Regions from separate parts of the Paenibacillus pedocola genome, predicted to be linked through region 1. Evidence: riboswitches for the same ligand, from Rfam matches in the RefSeq annotation. Region 1 holds a riboswitch; each other region holds the start of a gene.

Region 1 (3,097 bases):
GGTCTGGTGAGCTGGGTGGGCTTCCGGCAGACGATGGTTGAATATGTACGGGAGGAGCGGTTCGCCGGAGAGACTAAGTACCCGCTGAAGAAAATGATCCGGTTTGCGCTCGACGGCATCACCTCCTTTTCACATAAGCCGCTCAAAATAGCCTCATATATAGGCTTTTTCCTGTCCTTCTCCAGCTTCCTGTACCTGTTCTTTGTATTGTTTCAAAAGTTATTTACTTCCTGGACGGTTCCCGGCTGGGCTTCCATAGTGGGTGTCAATTTACTATTTAACGGTATCGTGCTGATGCTGCTTGGGGTAATCGGAGAATATATCGGACGTATTTATGATGAATCCAAGGATAGACCGCTCTATATCGTGCGCGAAACCAAAGGCTACCGTGACGGAGAGCATGATGAAATGCGAGAGGACAATGACGATGGCAGATAAGAGGCTGAACGCGGGGGTTATCCAGTTTTTAAAATTCAATGCCGTAGGGCTGCTGAATACGCTGATTGATTTTGCAGTATTTACCCTGCTTCATTCACTGGGGATGATCAATACCCCGGCACAGATCATTTCTTATAGTGCAGGAACAGCAAACAGCTTCTTTTGGAACAAAAAAGTGACTTTTCGTGACCGTGACGCCGTTAAGGCTGGATCTGACCGGCTGCAGCTGGTGAAATTTATCGTACTCAATCTGGTGGTGCTTGGAATATCAGTGCTGCTGATGCATCTTCTGACAGACAGCTTCGGGCTTCAGGTATTGATTGCCAAGGTGCTCGTTACGTTTGTCACTGTGATTATCAATTTCTTCGGAAGCCGCATGTGGGTATTTTAAGACAAATATTAGAACAGGGCTTGCCCGGTTCCAGACTAACGGGGTGATGTATATGCGGAAGTTTTCCTATTTGATTATACTGGCCGGAATCCTTGTCATGCTGTATCCGAAAGCGAACGAGTGGTATAACGACAGACAACAGGATAAATTGCTGAAAGAGGCCGAACAGGCTTATAGTGAGATAGCCCCGACCTCTCAGCCGGATCTGGAAAAACCGTACGCAGAGGTGACTCAACTGCTCACAGAGGAATCAGCAGATGAAGAACAGGTGCAGCCATCAGCACAGCCCTCCCCGGAGATTAAGGTGGGCGGTAAGATCATCGGAATTATCCAGATTGACCGGATTGACTTGAAGCTGCCTGTTTTAGAGGGGGCGACCAAGTCTAATATGAAGCATGCTGCTGCCCATATGAAGGAGACGGCTCCGCTCGGCGAAGTCGGAAATGCAGCTATTGCCGCTCACCGGTCAAGAACTACGGGAAGACTGTTCAACCGGTTGAATGAAGTGAAGATTGGAGACACAATCTCGATCAAAACGAGTACAAAAGAGTACCAATACGAGGTTTATGATATTTCCGTAGTAGAGCCGACGGATGTATCGGTGCTGAATGGAGATAACATTAATAAAATCCTTACTCTGATTACTTGTGATCCGCTGGTAAATCCGACACACCGCTTGATAATCCACGCAAAATTGTCCTGATTTGAGGCTAAGGAGCTGTGACCCGAATTATGAAGAATTTTAGTGGAAAATGGTAGGAATCTAGCAATTTGGGGCTTGTATATAGATGACAATATGATACTATATAACTATAAAAGCTATACACGATAACGGCAAACCTATCGAAAGGTAGGGACGCAAAGCTAGAGGGCCTTCCCGAAAGGATGGCAGCCAGCTACCGAATGAGGGGCTTTTTTTGTTTGCTTTTTTGAGAGAAATCTAGCATTTATTGGTAGATGAGAGAACAGATAAAGCTGCAACGATAACGGCAAACCTATCGAAAGGTAGGGACGCAAAGCTAAAGGGCCTTCCCGAAAGGATGGCAGCCAGCTACCGAAAGGGGTTTTATCCAATGAAAAAGTTCTATTTTATGTTATTAACGTTGTTTGTCGTAGTCACTTCCGTTCAGACAAGCCCAGCTTCAGCTGCAACTGCAACTACGGGCTGGTTAAATACAGCGAAACTGGATCAGGGCGTTGTCGAAGTTTCCTATGATGTCCCCGCAGACAAGCGTATCAAAGTCATGATCACTAAGGATGGCAACAGCTACACCTACAACTTATATGCTTTTCAATCCACAGAATCCTTTCCACTGCAACAGGGGAATGGCACATATAAAGTATCTATTCTTGAGAATACAAGCGGCAACAAATATAAAGTAATTTCTTCCGAAAATGTAGAACTTAACTTGAGCAATGCCAACGCCGTATACCTGAGTTCCGTACAGAACGTCAAATGGAGCTCCTCCGATAAATCCATCCAGAAAGCTAAACAGCTTACGCAAGGCCTGACAACAGATGAAGCTAAAGTAACAGCCATCTATAACTACATTGTTGCAAATGTGAAGTACGACTACAAACTGGCTGCAACTGTAACGCAGGATTATATCCCCAAGAACGACAACACATTGCTCACCAAAAAAGGGATCTGCTACGATTATGCTTCGCTATTTGCAACCATGCTGCGCAGTGAAGGAATCCCGACTAAATTGGTAATGGGCAATACCAGTTATGTTTCAACGTACCATGCTTGGAATGAAGTATTGCTTAACGGTAAATGGGTAACAATCGATACAACAGTTGATGCCGGGTTGACTAAGAACAGTAAAGAAACAGCATTGATCAAAATAGCAAGCAAATATAGCGCTGCAAAATTCTATTAATAATTCATTATATAAACCCCAGACAATACGTGAGATAACCTGCTTAAGGATTAAGCAGGTTATCTTTTTTAGTTAAGGGGGTTGCTTTTCAATAGGTATCTGCGGTATTATAGGTAAGCGTTGTTAGAGCGCACGAAAGTTTGACTGAAATGACCGAATAAGAAATTTCAGAAAAAGCTTGCGTTTCTAAATCAAACGTGATATATTATAAGAGTTGCTGGTGGCGAGCTAATCGACACTGACAACGAGCTTGATCTTTGAAAACTGAACAACGAGTGAGTATCGGAAATCACTTCGGTGAGATCCGAAATTAGAGAATGCAAATTCTCGTCAGATGTTTCAAAATGAGCAATCGCTCTTTCTAAATACCAATTTGGAGAGTTTG
Region 2 (3,097 bases), 410 kb from region 1:
ATCATCCCTACCACTGCTGAGGCGGGAACAAGCGGATATCTGCAAGTGAGCCATTTCCAGGAAAAACCTGACCGTGTACAAGCCGAAGGTCTGATCAGCAAAGGAGCCCTTTGGAATTGCGGGGTGTTCGCTTTCCGCTTAGGTTATCTGCTTGATATTCTGCAGCGCAAAGGGCTGCCGCTTAACTACGAGGAACTGCAGAAGCAGTATAAACTGCTTGCCTCCATCAGCTTTGATTACGAAGTGGTGGAAAAAGAGGAGAATATCGTGGTTCAGCCTTATGCAGGCTTCTGGAAGGATCTGGGTACCTGGAATACACTGACTGAAGAAATGAGCAGCAATCTGGTAGGGAAAGGTGTTGTCACTGCCGATTCTGAGGGAACCTGCCTGATCAATGAGCTGGATATTCCGATTACAGTCATCGGGGCGAAGGACTTAATTATCGCCGCCAGCCCGGATGGCATCTTGGTTACGCATAAAGCGGAAAGTCCACGGATCAAAGAAGTGCTGAAGTCTTACGAGCAAAGACCGATGTTCGAGGAACGCCGCTGGGGCCATTACAAGGTCATTGATTATGTGAAGTACGATGAGGGCAATGAAGTCCTGACTAAGCGGATTTTTATTGAAGAGGGCAAGAACATCAGCTACCAGCTGCACCGCAAACGCAGTGAAATCTGGACCTTTGTAAGCGGGGAAGCCAGCATTGTGATTAACGAGAAAATGCATAATGTGAAGGCGGGCGATGTGGTTCGCATCCCTGAAGGCACCAAACATGCGATCCTTGCGCTGACGGATGTGGAGTTTATCGAAGTGCAGACCGGATCTGAGCTGGTGGAAGAGGATAATATCCGAATCACCTTGGACTGGAAGGATATAGCATTACAACAGTTCATTTCGTAGGCCTAAATAATCTATTTAACCAATTGTTACAAATCCAAAACAGGTATTAAGAACCATTTATTAAGAAATCTTAATTTTTGCTATAAACCTACAACTTAATAGAGTCGATACTTACGGTAAGAAGGAGAAATCCTTCCAAAACGACAAAGGCAAACCTACTCGAAAGATAGGGACGCAAAGCTATAGGGCCTCTTAAAAGTGGCAGCCTGGCTACCGAAAGGAAGATCATTTTGAAAACTTACCGTAAGTTTCGTCTGTTGTCCGCCGTGTTGTCTCTGGCTGTGTTTTTGTCCGCAGTACCGCTTGGACTAGGACTTGCACCTTCCCCGGCTAAAGCAGCTTCAAGTACAGCTGTGCCAGTTAATCCGGACGCTTCAGCTGAAGCCGTCAAGCTCCTTGGTAACCTGTATTCTATTTCCGGAAAAGGAATTATTTCAGGCCAGCATGACTATCTGGAGAGCCCGGATGAATTTAGCAACAAGCTGAAAGGAACAAGCGGACAATATGCCGCACTTCACGGATATGAGCTTGGAGTAATCAGCGGACAATCGGAAAGCACTGCTGCAACGCAACGGAAGAATGTAGTCAATAGTGCTATCAACTGGGCCAAATCGGGCGGTATCGTAGCAATGACTTTTCATGAGAATCTGCCGGGCACTACGTATGATTGGGCAAATGTGCAGAAATCATTAACACAAGCAGAGTTCAACAAATATATAACACCAGGTACGGCACAGTACAATGCATTGATTGCCGACCTCGATAAAGTTGCAGTTTCACTCAAAAGCCTGCGGGATGCAGGAGTTCCCGTACTCTGGAGACCTTACCATGAGATGAACGGTGACTGGTTCTGGTGGGGAAAGAAGAGCAATTTCACTGATCTTTGGAATATTATGTATGATCGGTTTGTTAATTATCATAAACTTAACAATCTGCTGTGGGTATGGAATCCGAATGCTCCGAATGCCTGGTCTGATCCCTATGAGCTGACCTATCCTGGTGCGAATAAGGTCGATGTACTTGCAGCTGATATATACAATAATGATTATATGAATAGATATTATGACAGCTTGGTTAGTCTGGCTGCCGGTAAGCCGGTCGGCATCGGTGAGAATGGTGAAATGCCGAGTACAGCTAAGCTGCAGCTCTACCAGAAGAATTACGTTTATATGATGAACTGGGGAAAAATGCTCTATGATAACAACAGCACGACTACAATCACAAGCTTTATGAATGACAGCTACACCCTGACCCGGGATGAATATAAGGCGTGGACAGTCCCGGGCGCAACGGCAACGCCGACAGCTACGCCAACGGCAACGCCGACAGCAACGCCAACGGCAACGCCGACAGCTACGCCAACGGCAACGCCGACAGCTACGCCAACGGCAACGCCGACAGCAACGCCAACGGCAACGCCGACAGCAACGCCAACGGCAACGCCGACAGCTACGCCAATGGCAACGCCGACAGCAACGCCAACGGCAACGCCGACAGCGACACCAACGGCAACGCCAACGCCGACTCCTGTACCTGAAAATACATTGCAGGCACCGGTACCGTTGGTAAACGGGCTTGCAGGTGAATATTTCAAGAATATGACGCTGTCCGGCACGCCTGTGCTGGTACGCAATGATAGTTTGCTTAATTTCAACTGGCGTCAGGCATCACCGGATGCTTCATTGCCTGTAGATATTTTTTCCGTACGCTGGACCGGCCTGATTAAGCCTTCTTATAGTGAAACCTATCAATTCTATACAACATCGGATGATGGTATCCGTGTTTATGTGAATGGAACAGCCGTTATCGACAGCTGGATGAAGCAGAGCGGTACCGAGCGTACCGGAAGCATTGCCCTGAAAGCCGGACAGTATTATGACATTAAAGTAGAATATTATGAAAATGCCGGTGATGCCAATATCCGTATGATGTGGCAGAGTCCCAGCCAGGCCAAAGTAACCGTTCCTTCAAGCGCATTGTTCTTGAAAAGTTCCACATCATCTATAAGTACTGCAGAATCATCATTGGTGACGAATTCGCTGGCCATGGTGCAGACAGTAACAGTGTCGCCGACAACGGCACCAACGTCAACGCCGACAGCGGCACCAACGCCAACGCCGACAGCGGCACCAACGCCGACAGCAGCACCAACGCCAGCGCCGACAGCAGCACCAACGCCAGCGCCGACAGCAGCACC
Region 3 (3,097 bases), 1.5 Mb from region 1:
GCAAAGTGAAGTGCTGGTACCGATTGAGCTTCCGCAGACGGAAGGAACTCCGGGCGAATACAGCATTCAGGCTTCCCTGGTGCTGAAGGAAGAAGAGCTTTGGGCCGAAGCGGGATATGAAATTGCCTTCGGCGAGTCTGTCTTTGTAGTAGAGGAGACTGAAGCAGAGCTGCCAGCCGGCGAACTTAAGGTTGTGGAAGGGGATGTGCAGATCGGCGTCCTCGGTGAAGGCTTCACTGTGCTGTTCTCCAAACAGGTCGGTTCGCTGGTGTCGCTGAACTACCATGGACACGAAATGATTGAGGCCCCTCCGGCCCCGCTGTTCTGGCGTGCGACTACCGACAATGACAAGGGAACCCAGCTCGGGTACCATGCCGGAACCTGGTATGCGGCAAGTCTGGCACGCAAATGCGTTGAGGTCAGCCTTGAGCAGCAGGAAGGTTCAGTAACGGTAAGCTTCGATTACCGGTTCAGTATTCATGAAGAGCTGGCGTTCAAGACAGCTTATACCGTCTACGGTGACGGAACAGTAAGAGTACGTACGCGTTATACCGGTGCTGCCGGACTTCCGAACCTGCCAATCGTGGCTTTATCCTTCAAAATGTCAGCGGATTACAATCAGTCGGAATGGTATGCGATGGGACCTGAGGAGAACTACATCGACCGTGCGTTCGGCGCCAGACTTGGCGTGTTCAGCCGGAAGGTGCAGGAGCTGCCGTCCAGGTATCTCGTGCCGCAGGAATCCGGTAACCGTACCGGTGTACGCCGTGTGAAGATTACCGATGAAGCGGGGATCGGCCTGCAGATCACAGCTCCCGCAAACGCTCCTGTAGAGTGTACATTGTCTCCTTATACTGCATTCGAGCTGGAGCATGCCGCACATCCGTTTGAGCTCCCGCCGGTTCACTACACTGTAGTGACGGTAGCCGGAAGACAAATGGGTGTAGGCGGAGATGATAGCTGGGGCGCGCCGGTGCATAAGGAATATACGATTCCGGCAGAGCAAACCCTTGAATATGAGTTCTTCCTTTCCAGTGTGGGAACGGGAGAAGTATAGCGCATTAAGCGAATTTATAAACCACAAACCGGTCTTGGTCCTGAATTGCAGGGGACTAAGACCGGTTTTGTTTTACAGGTAATTATAACCATGATAAATTATTAAAGGGACAAGCATCCCGGAAGTTAAATCCAATAATCGAATGTCCGCGTTAAAGGTAAAATCCCCGAAAGAGGATGACACAAAGCCATGGGTCTAAAGCCGCCGGATAGACGGTCATGATTGCCAGGCTGCATAGGGATATCTATGATTAACGCAAGGACCCGAAAGGGGAACTACATGAAGAAGGTTTCAAAAACAGTAGGTACAATTATGGCCGCAGGTGCATTGCTGCTGTCCGGAACGGTGGGCTGGATGCCTGGTCCTGAAGTAGCCTCAGCAGCAACAACAGCTGCCAAACCGCCTACCGTGGATCAAGTCATCGGCAAAGTAACAGCAGCTGCCAAAACGCTGAAAAATTTCCACCTGGATGTGATCAAGAAACAGGAGATTCAGACCGGCGGAGTGAAGGTCAGCAACACCAACACGCTGAAGCTGGATATCAGCCGTCTGCCGAATTTTGCGGCTGCAGGCAATGTGGATATCAGTTTACTGGAAACATCTTACGATTTATATGCCAATGATAAGGAATTCTACTATCTTGTAGACGGAAGCGAACTTATTGCTGATTCTGAGGATACAGCCGCAGATACCGGAGAAGATGGAGAGGTTAGCAGCTCTGATGCAGTAACGGACGGCGACGGAGAGCCCATCGATCCTGAGGCACAGTATTGGCTTGGACTGGAGAAGCAGGAATGGGAGTCTTTTTATTCCAAAGCCCAGTATGATCCTGCATCGATGCTGAATTCGGTTAAAAATGTTAAAAAGTCGATGAAAGTTACTACTGTCGGCACCCAGACTGTTCTGCAGGTTACGGTAACCGATCCGGCAGCGGCTAAGGGACTCATTGCCCTCTACGACCAGGAAAATCTCTGGGACGGCGAGACGCTGGAGCCGAAAAGCGCGACCTGGAAATTGTTCCTCAATACCAAGACCTGGCAGACAGAAAAGCTGACCGTGGATCTAAGTTATGCGCTGGCTGCGGACGGAACAAAGGATACATATACCACAAAAATTGAAGCTAAATATTCTAAGAACAACAAGGTTACACCGATTACAAAACCTGCTGAACTAGAATAATAGAACATTTGAGAGCATGAGGCGCCCGGGCATAGCCCGGGTGTCTTTTTTTGTCTAATAGGGAGTGAAATCCAAAAATAGTGGAATTTCTCCCAATGGCAGGTGACTTATGTCCGGGATCCCTAGGTTCTATAATATGAATGCGGTTACATAAAACCGAGTGATTAAGAAAAAAAGGGGAGGCAAAGTATGAAAAGTATGAAACGTGTTTTAGTAGGAATCTCCACATTGCTCGTGATGTCATCTGCTCTCGCAGCGTGCGGCGGTAACTCAAATTCAAACTCGAACTCAAACGCATCAAGCCCAACTACAGCCCCGGCTGCAAACGCTACCGAAGCTCCGGCAAAGAGCAATGGTGAGAAAGTCACCATCAATCTCTGGAGTTTCACGGATGAGATTCCGAACATGACCAAAAAGTATATTGAAACCCATCCTGATGCAAATGTAGAGTTCAAAACCACAGTTATTGCTACTACCGATGGCGCTTATCAGCCAGCTCTTGACCAGGCCCTGGCTGCTGGTGGTAAAGATGCCCCGGACATTTATGCAGCAGAATCAGCATTCGTGCTCAAGTATACGCAAGGCGACGCTTCCTCCTATGCAGCGAATTATGCTGACCTGGGCCTTGATGACCAGATGGTTAAGGATGCGGGCATCGCCCAATACTCCGTAGATATCGGCAGTAAAGACGGACAGCTGAAGGGTCTAGGCTACCAGGCGACTGGCGGTGCCTTCATCTATCGCCGCTCGCTTGCCAAGGATGTGTTTGGAACAGACGATCCTGCTACAATCAAAACCGAAATTGGCCCGGGCTGGGATAAGTTCTTCGAAGCAGCTGCCAAGGTAAAAGCTAAGGGTTAT
Region 4 (3,097 bases), 250 kb from region 1:
TCTATGAGAGAGGGATGAACAAATGAATATTAAAAAAACACTGGGTCTCGGCGTTGCTTCCGCAGCGCTTGGCCTGACACTTGTCGGCGGAGGCACTTTCGCTTACTTTAGCGATTCCGCCCAGAGCACAGCTGCATTTAACAACGGAACTCTTAGCCTCACCTCTGACCCTGCTGTCATTGTTGATCTCAGCAATCTGAAGCCTGGCGATCTGATCACCAGAGATTTCAAACTGAAAAATGACGGCTCCCTCGACATTCCCAAGGTCTTGCTGAAGACTTCATCCGCAGTGACGGACACGAACAACAACAACGGCAGCCATAATCTGAAGGATGATATTATCGTTACTTTCCTGAATAACAACGACAAAAAACAGCCGGAGGTTCTTATCATTTCGCTCGCCGATCTGGAGAGCCAGAGCCCGGATCTCGTAGCCAGAAAAATACTGGGTACGCTGCTTGGAGGGGAAAAATCAGGCATTAAAGCGGGTACCGAGGATAAGCTCACCGTTCAATTTGCCTTCAAAGAAAACTTCCAGCCGCAAAACTATTACCAAGGCGATAAGCTGAAGCTTACCTGGAACTTCGAAGCCAGCCAGGGAGCCGGCGAATTCAAGTAAACCCTGCTATTCAATAATAAAAACATAACCGAGGAGGAATTTATATTATGGGTATCAAAAAAACACTGGGTCTGGGTATTGCATCGGCGGCACTGGGATTGTCTTTAATCGGAGGAGGAACGTTCGCTTACTTCAGCGATACTGCGCAGAGCACAGCTACCTTCGCAGCAGGAACACTGGATCTGAATACCAGCCCGTCGGAAATCGTTAACCTCAGCAACCTCAAGCCTGGTGACATCGCCGTCCGTAACTTCACTCTGCAAAACAGCGGCTCACTCGATATCAAGGAGCTGAAACTGGCTAGCGCTTACACGGTAACCGATGCCGGTACGAATAACGCGGGACAGGATCTGGGTGACCATTTCAAAGTCAAACTTCTCAAGGATACTTATGTCAGCGGCGACATCACCAATTTTGTCATCGGGGAAATCTCCCTGAAGGATCTGAAAAATACGGCTAACTATGATTTGATCAGCACCGGCGCTCTGCCTGGCGGTATCACAGCCGGACAATCCAAGGTCTTCAAGGTAGCCTTCGTCTTTGTAGACAACGGTCAGGATCAGAACGTATTCCAGGGAGATAAACTGGACCTTACCTGGACCTTCAATGCTAAACAAGGTTTAGGAGAACTTAAATAGTCGAGGTAAGCTTACCAAAAAGGCATATCCTTCCCTAACCCGGGCTGGATATGCCTTTTTTATAGACGGGACCTCAGCTGATGACGATCAAACAATGATTTTTGTCCGCTATGAGAAAATTTGCTATACTGATAACAAAAAGTAACGGAGGGGCGTTTTAATCGTGCCAGATAATATGGGAAGTCGTATCCACCATCTCCGTTTGGAAAAGGGTTTGTCTTTATCTGAGCTGGCGGACAAGGCTGACGTGGCGAAATCATACCTAAGCAATGTGGAAAGAAATATTCAATCCAACCCCTCTATCCAATTCATCGAAAAGATCGCCGATGCGCTTCAGGTATCTATTCATGCACTGCTGTATGGCGAACCCCTGGAATCACAGGAGGCTTCACTCGACGGAGAATGGTTCCGGCTCGTACAGGAAGCTATGGCTTCAGGGATAAGTAAACGGGAATTCAAGGAATTTCTGGATTATCAGAAATGGCGGCTGGAGCAGAAGGATTAAGTGACGCTCCCCTTCCCGGCCATACAGAAAAGGGCACAGCATCTCTTTCGCTGTGCCCTTTTCTGTATGTATCGTCCGGTCAGCCCCATCTCACATTACCTGCAACGTTTTTTCACTTAAAAACTGGCGGATCTCATCCACCTTGAGGCCGGCCTTCTTAGCCGACATCATCAAATATACCCATTCTAAATCCAGATCAACTGCCTGCAGTTCCCCATCATTCCCCTGGTTGGACATATCCAAGAAATCTCCTCCTAAGATTTTGCGTCCCCAGGCAGTCCGGCCGTCGTAGTATTTCTACATTAGACCCGAGACTTTGTGTCCCTGCCTTTCGGCGAGGTTTACCCTTTACTGGATCCTTCACATGAAAGGATCTGGCTAGAATTCATGAAACCGTTATCCGCAATAACATTATATAATGCCTTGCTCAAAAAATGTGTCGCTTTGTGGAAATTTTAAATGAAAAGAATTTGAAAAAAGCAGCTTGAATTTGTAATAATTTGTGTAACTCAAATAGGCATTCACTCCATTCTACCCCTTAGGACCTAAACGGATATGAAACTATTTTCCTAGATATTTATTAAACCATATACCCATTTTTTAGAATTTTAAACACTAAAAAAACATATGATCGTTCCGCATCAATTGTAGGCTGAATCATGCCGTTTTGCGAACGGAATAGATCAAAGTATGAATTGATTAGCCGCCCCTAAAGTAGCACAATAGGATAAGGAATGAAACCGCAAACATCGTAGCTCCACCTAACGCCGGTGCTGTTTGGGCGCATGTGGGGTTCATCCGTTAGGAGGATGTATTCATGGCAGCCAAAGGACCTTATAATGAATCCGTTTGGAGCAATTATTACGGACCGAATTTGGGTTATATTCAAGAGAAATATGAGCAGTTCGTTAATGATCCATCTTCAGTAGAACCTAACTACCGCGATCTTTTTACCACCTCCGGCCCTCCTCCACTGGATCCGGATACGACCCAGGTACCGCAGCCTTCCGTATCAGGAGATGCAGAGTGGCTGAAAAAGGCTGTAAGAGCCTCGAAGCTGATCGCTAATATTCGCATACATGGCCATCGGGCCGCCAACATTGATCCGCTGGACCGGGGGGAGAACCCTATGGCCCAGTGGCTGGATTATAAAACCTATGATTTGACCCGTGAAGATCTGATGGCGTTGCCTGCTTCGCTGATCTGGGAGAACGCTCCGGGAGATGTCAAGACCGCATGGGATGCCGTTCAGCGCATGCTTCAGGCCTATACCCGGACTATCGCCTATGAATTCGGGCATGTGCATGACGAGAAGGAGCTGCGCTGGCTGAACAG

What was found. Region 1 has a riboswitch for cyclic di-GMP ahead of QU597_RS03035 (transglutaminase-like domain-containing protein). Riboswitches for the same ligand answer to the same signal wherever they lie in the genome.
Region 2: another riboswitch for cyclic di-GMP. It lies ahead of QU597_RS04730 (PA14 domain-containing protein); the one in region 1 lies ahead of QU597_RS03035 (transglutaminase-like domain-containing protein).
Region 3: another riboswitch for cyclic di-GMP. It lies ahead of QU597_RS25275 (DUF6612 family protein); the one in region 1 lies ahead of QU597_RS03035 (transglutaminase-like domain-containing protein).
Region 4: another riboswitch for cyclic di-GMP. It lies ahead of QU597_RS01900 (anti-repressor SinI family protein); the one in region 1 lies ahead of QU597_RS03035 (transglutaminase-like domain-containing protein).

The regions. Positions count from the first base shown of each region.
Region 1 is NZ_CP134223.1:689,459-692,555, forward strand. Features, by position in the region: gene QU597_RS03020 (glycosyltransferase family 2 protein) at 1-438, shown strand, start outside; gene QU597_RS03025 (GtrA family protein) at 428-829, shown strand; gene QU597_RS03030 (class D sortase) at 882-1,532, shown strand; cyclic di-GMP riboswitch class I at 1,653-1,733, shown strand; cyclic di-GMP riboswitch class I at 1,808-1,888, shown strand; gene QU597_RS03035 (transglutaminase-like domain-containing protein) at 1,903-2,712, shown strand; rRNA gene QU597_RS03040 (16S ribosomal RNA) at 3,083-3,097, shown strand, end outside.
Region 2 is NZ_CP134223.1:1,096,670-1,099,766, forward strand. Features, by position in the region: gene QU597_RS04725 (sugar phosphate nucleotidyltransferase) at 1-900, shown strand, start outside; cyclic di-GMP riboswitch class I at 1,039-1,118, shown strand; gene QU597_RS04730 (PA14 domain-containing protein) at 1,131-3,097, shown strand, end outside.
Region 3 is NZ_CP134223.1:5,700,448-5,703,544, reverse strand. Features, by position in the region: gene lacZ (beta-galactosidase, LacZ type) at 1-1,057, shown strand, start outside; cyclic di-GMP riboswitch class I at 1,204-1,295, shown strand; gene QU597_RS25275 (DUF6612 family protein) at 1,337-2,236, shown strand; gene QU597_RS25270 (ABC transporter substrate-binding protein) at 2,426-3,097, shown strand, end outside.
Region 4 is NZ_CP134223.1:434,714-437,810, reverse strand. Features, by position in the region: gene QU597_RS01915 (TasA family protein) at 23-619, shown strand; gene QU597_RS01910 (TasA family protein) at 667-1,257, shown strand; gene QU597_RS01905 (helix-turn-helix domain-containing protein) at 1,433-1,762, shown strand; gene QU597_RS01900 (anti-repressor SinI family protein) at 1,853-1,999, opposite strand; cyclic di-GMP riboswitch class I at 2,033-2,118, opposite strand; gene QU597_RS01895 (2-oxoglutarate dehydrogenase E1 component) at 2,580-3,097, shown strand, end outside.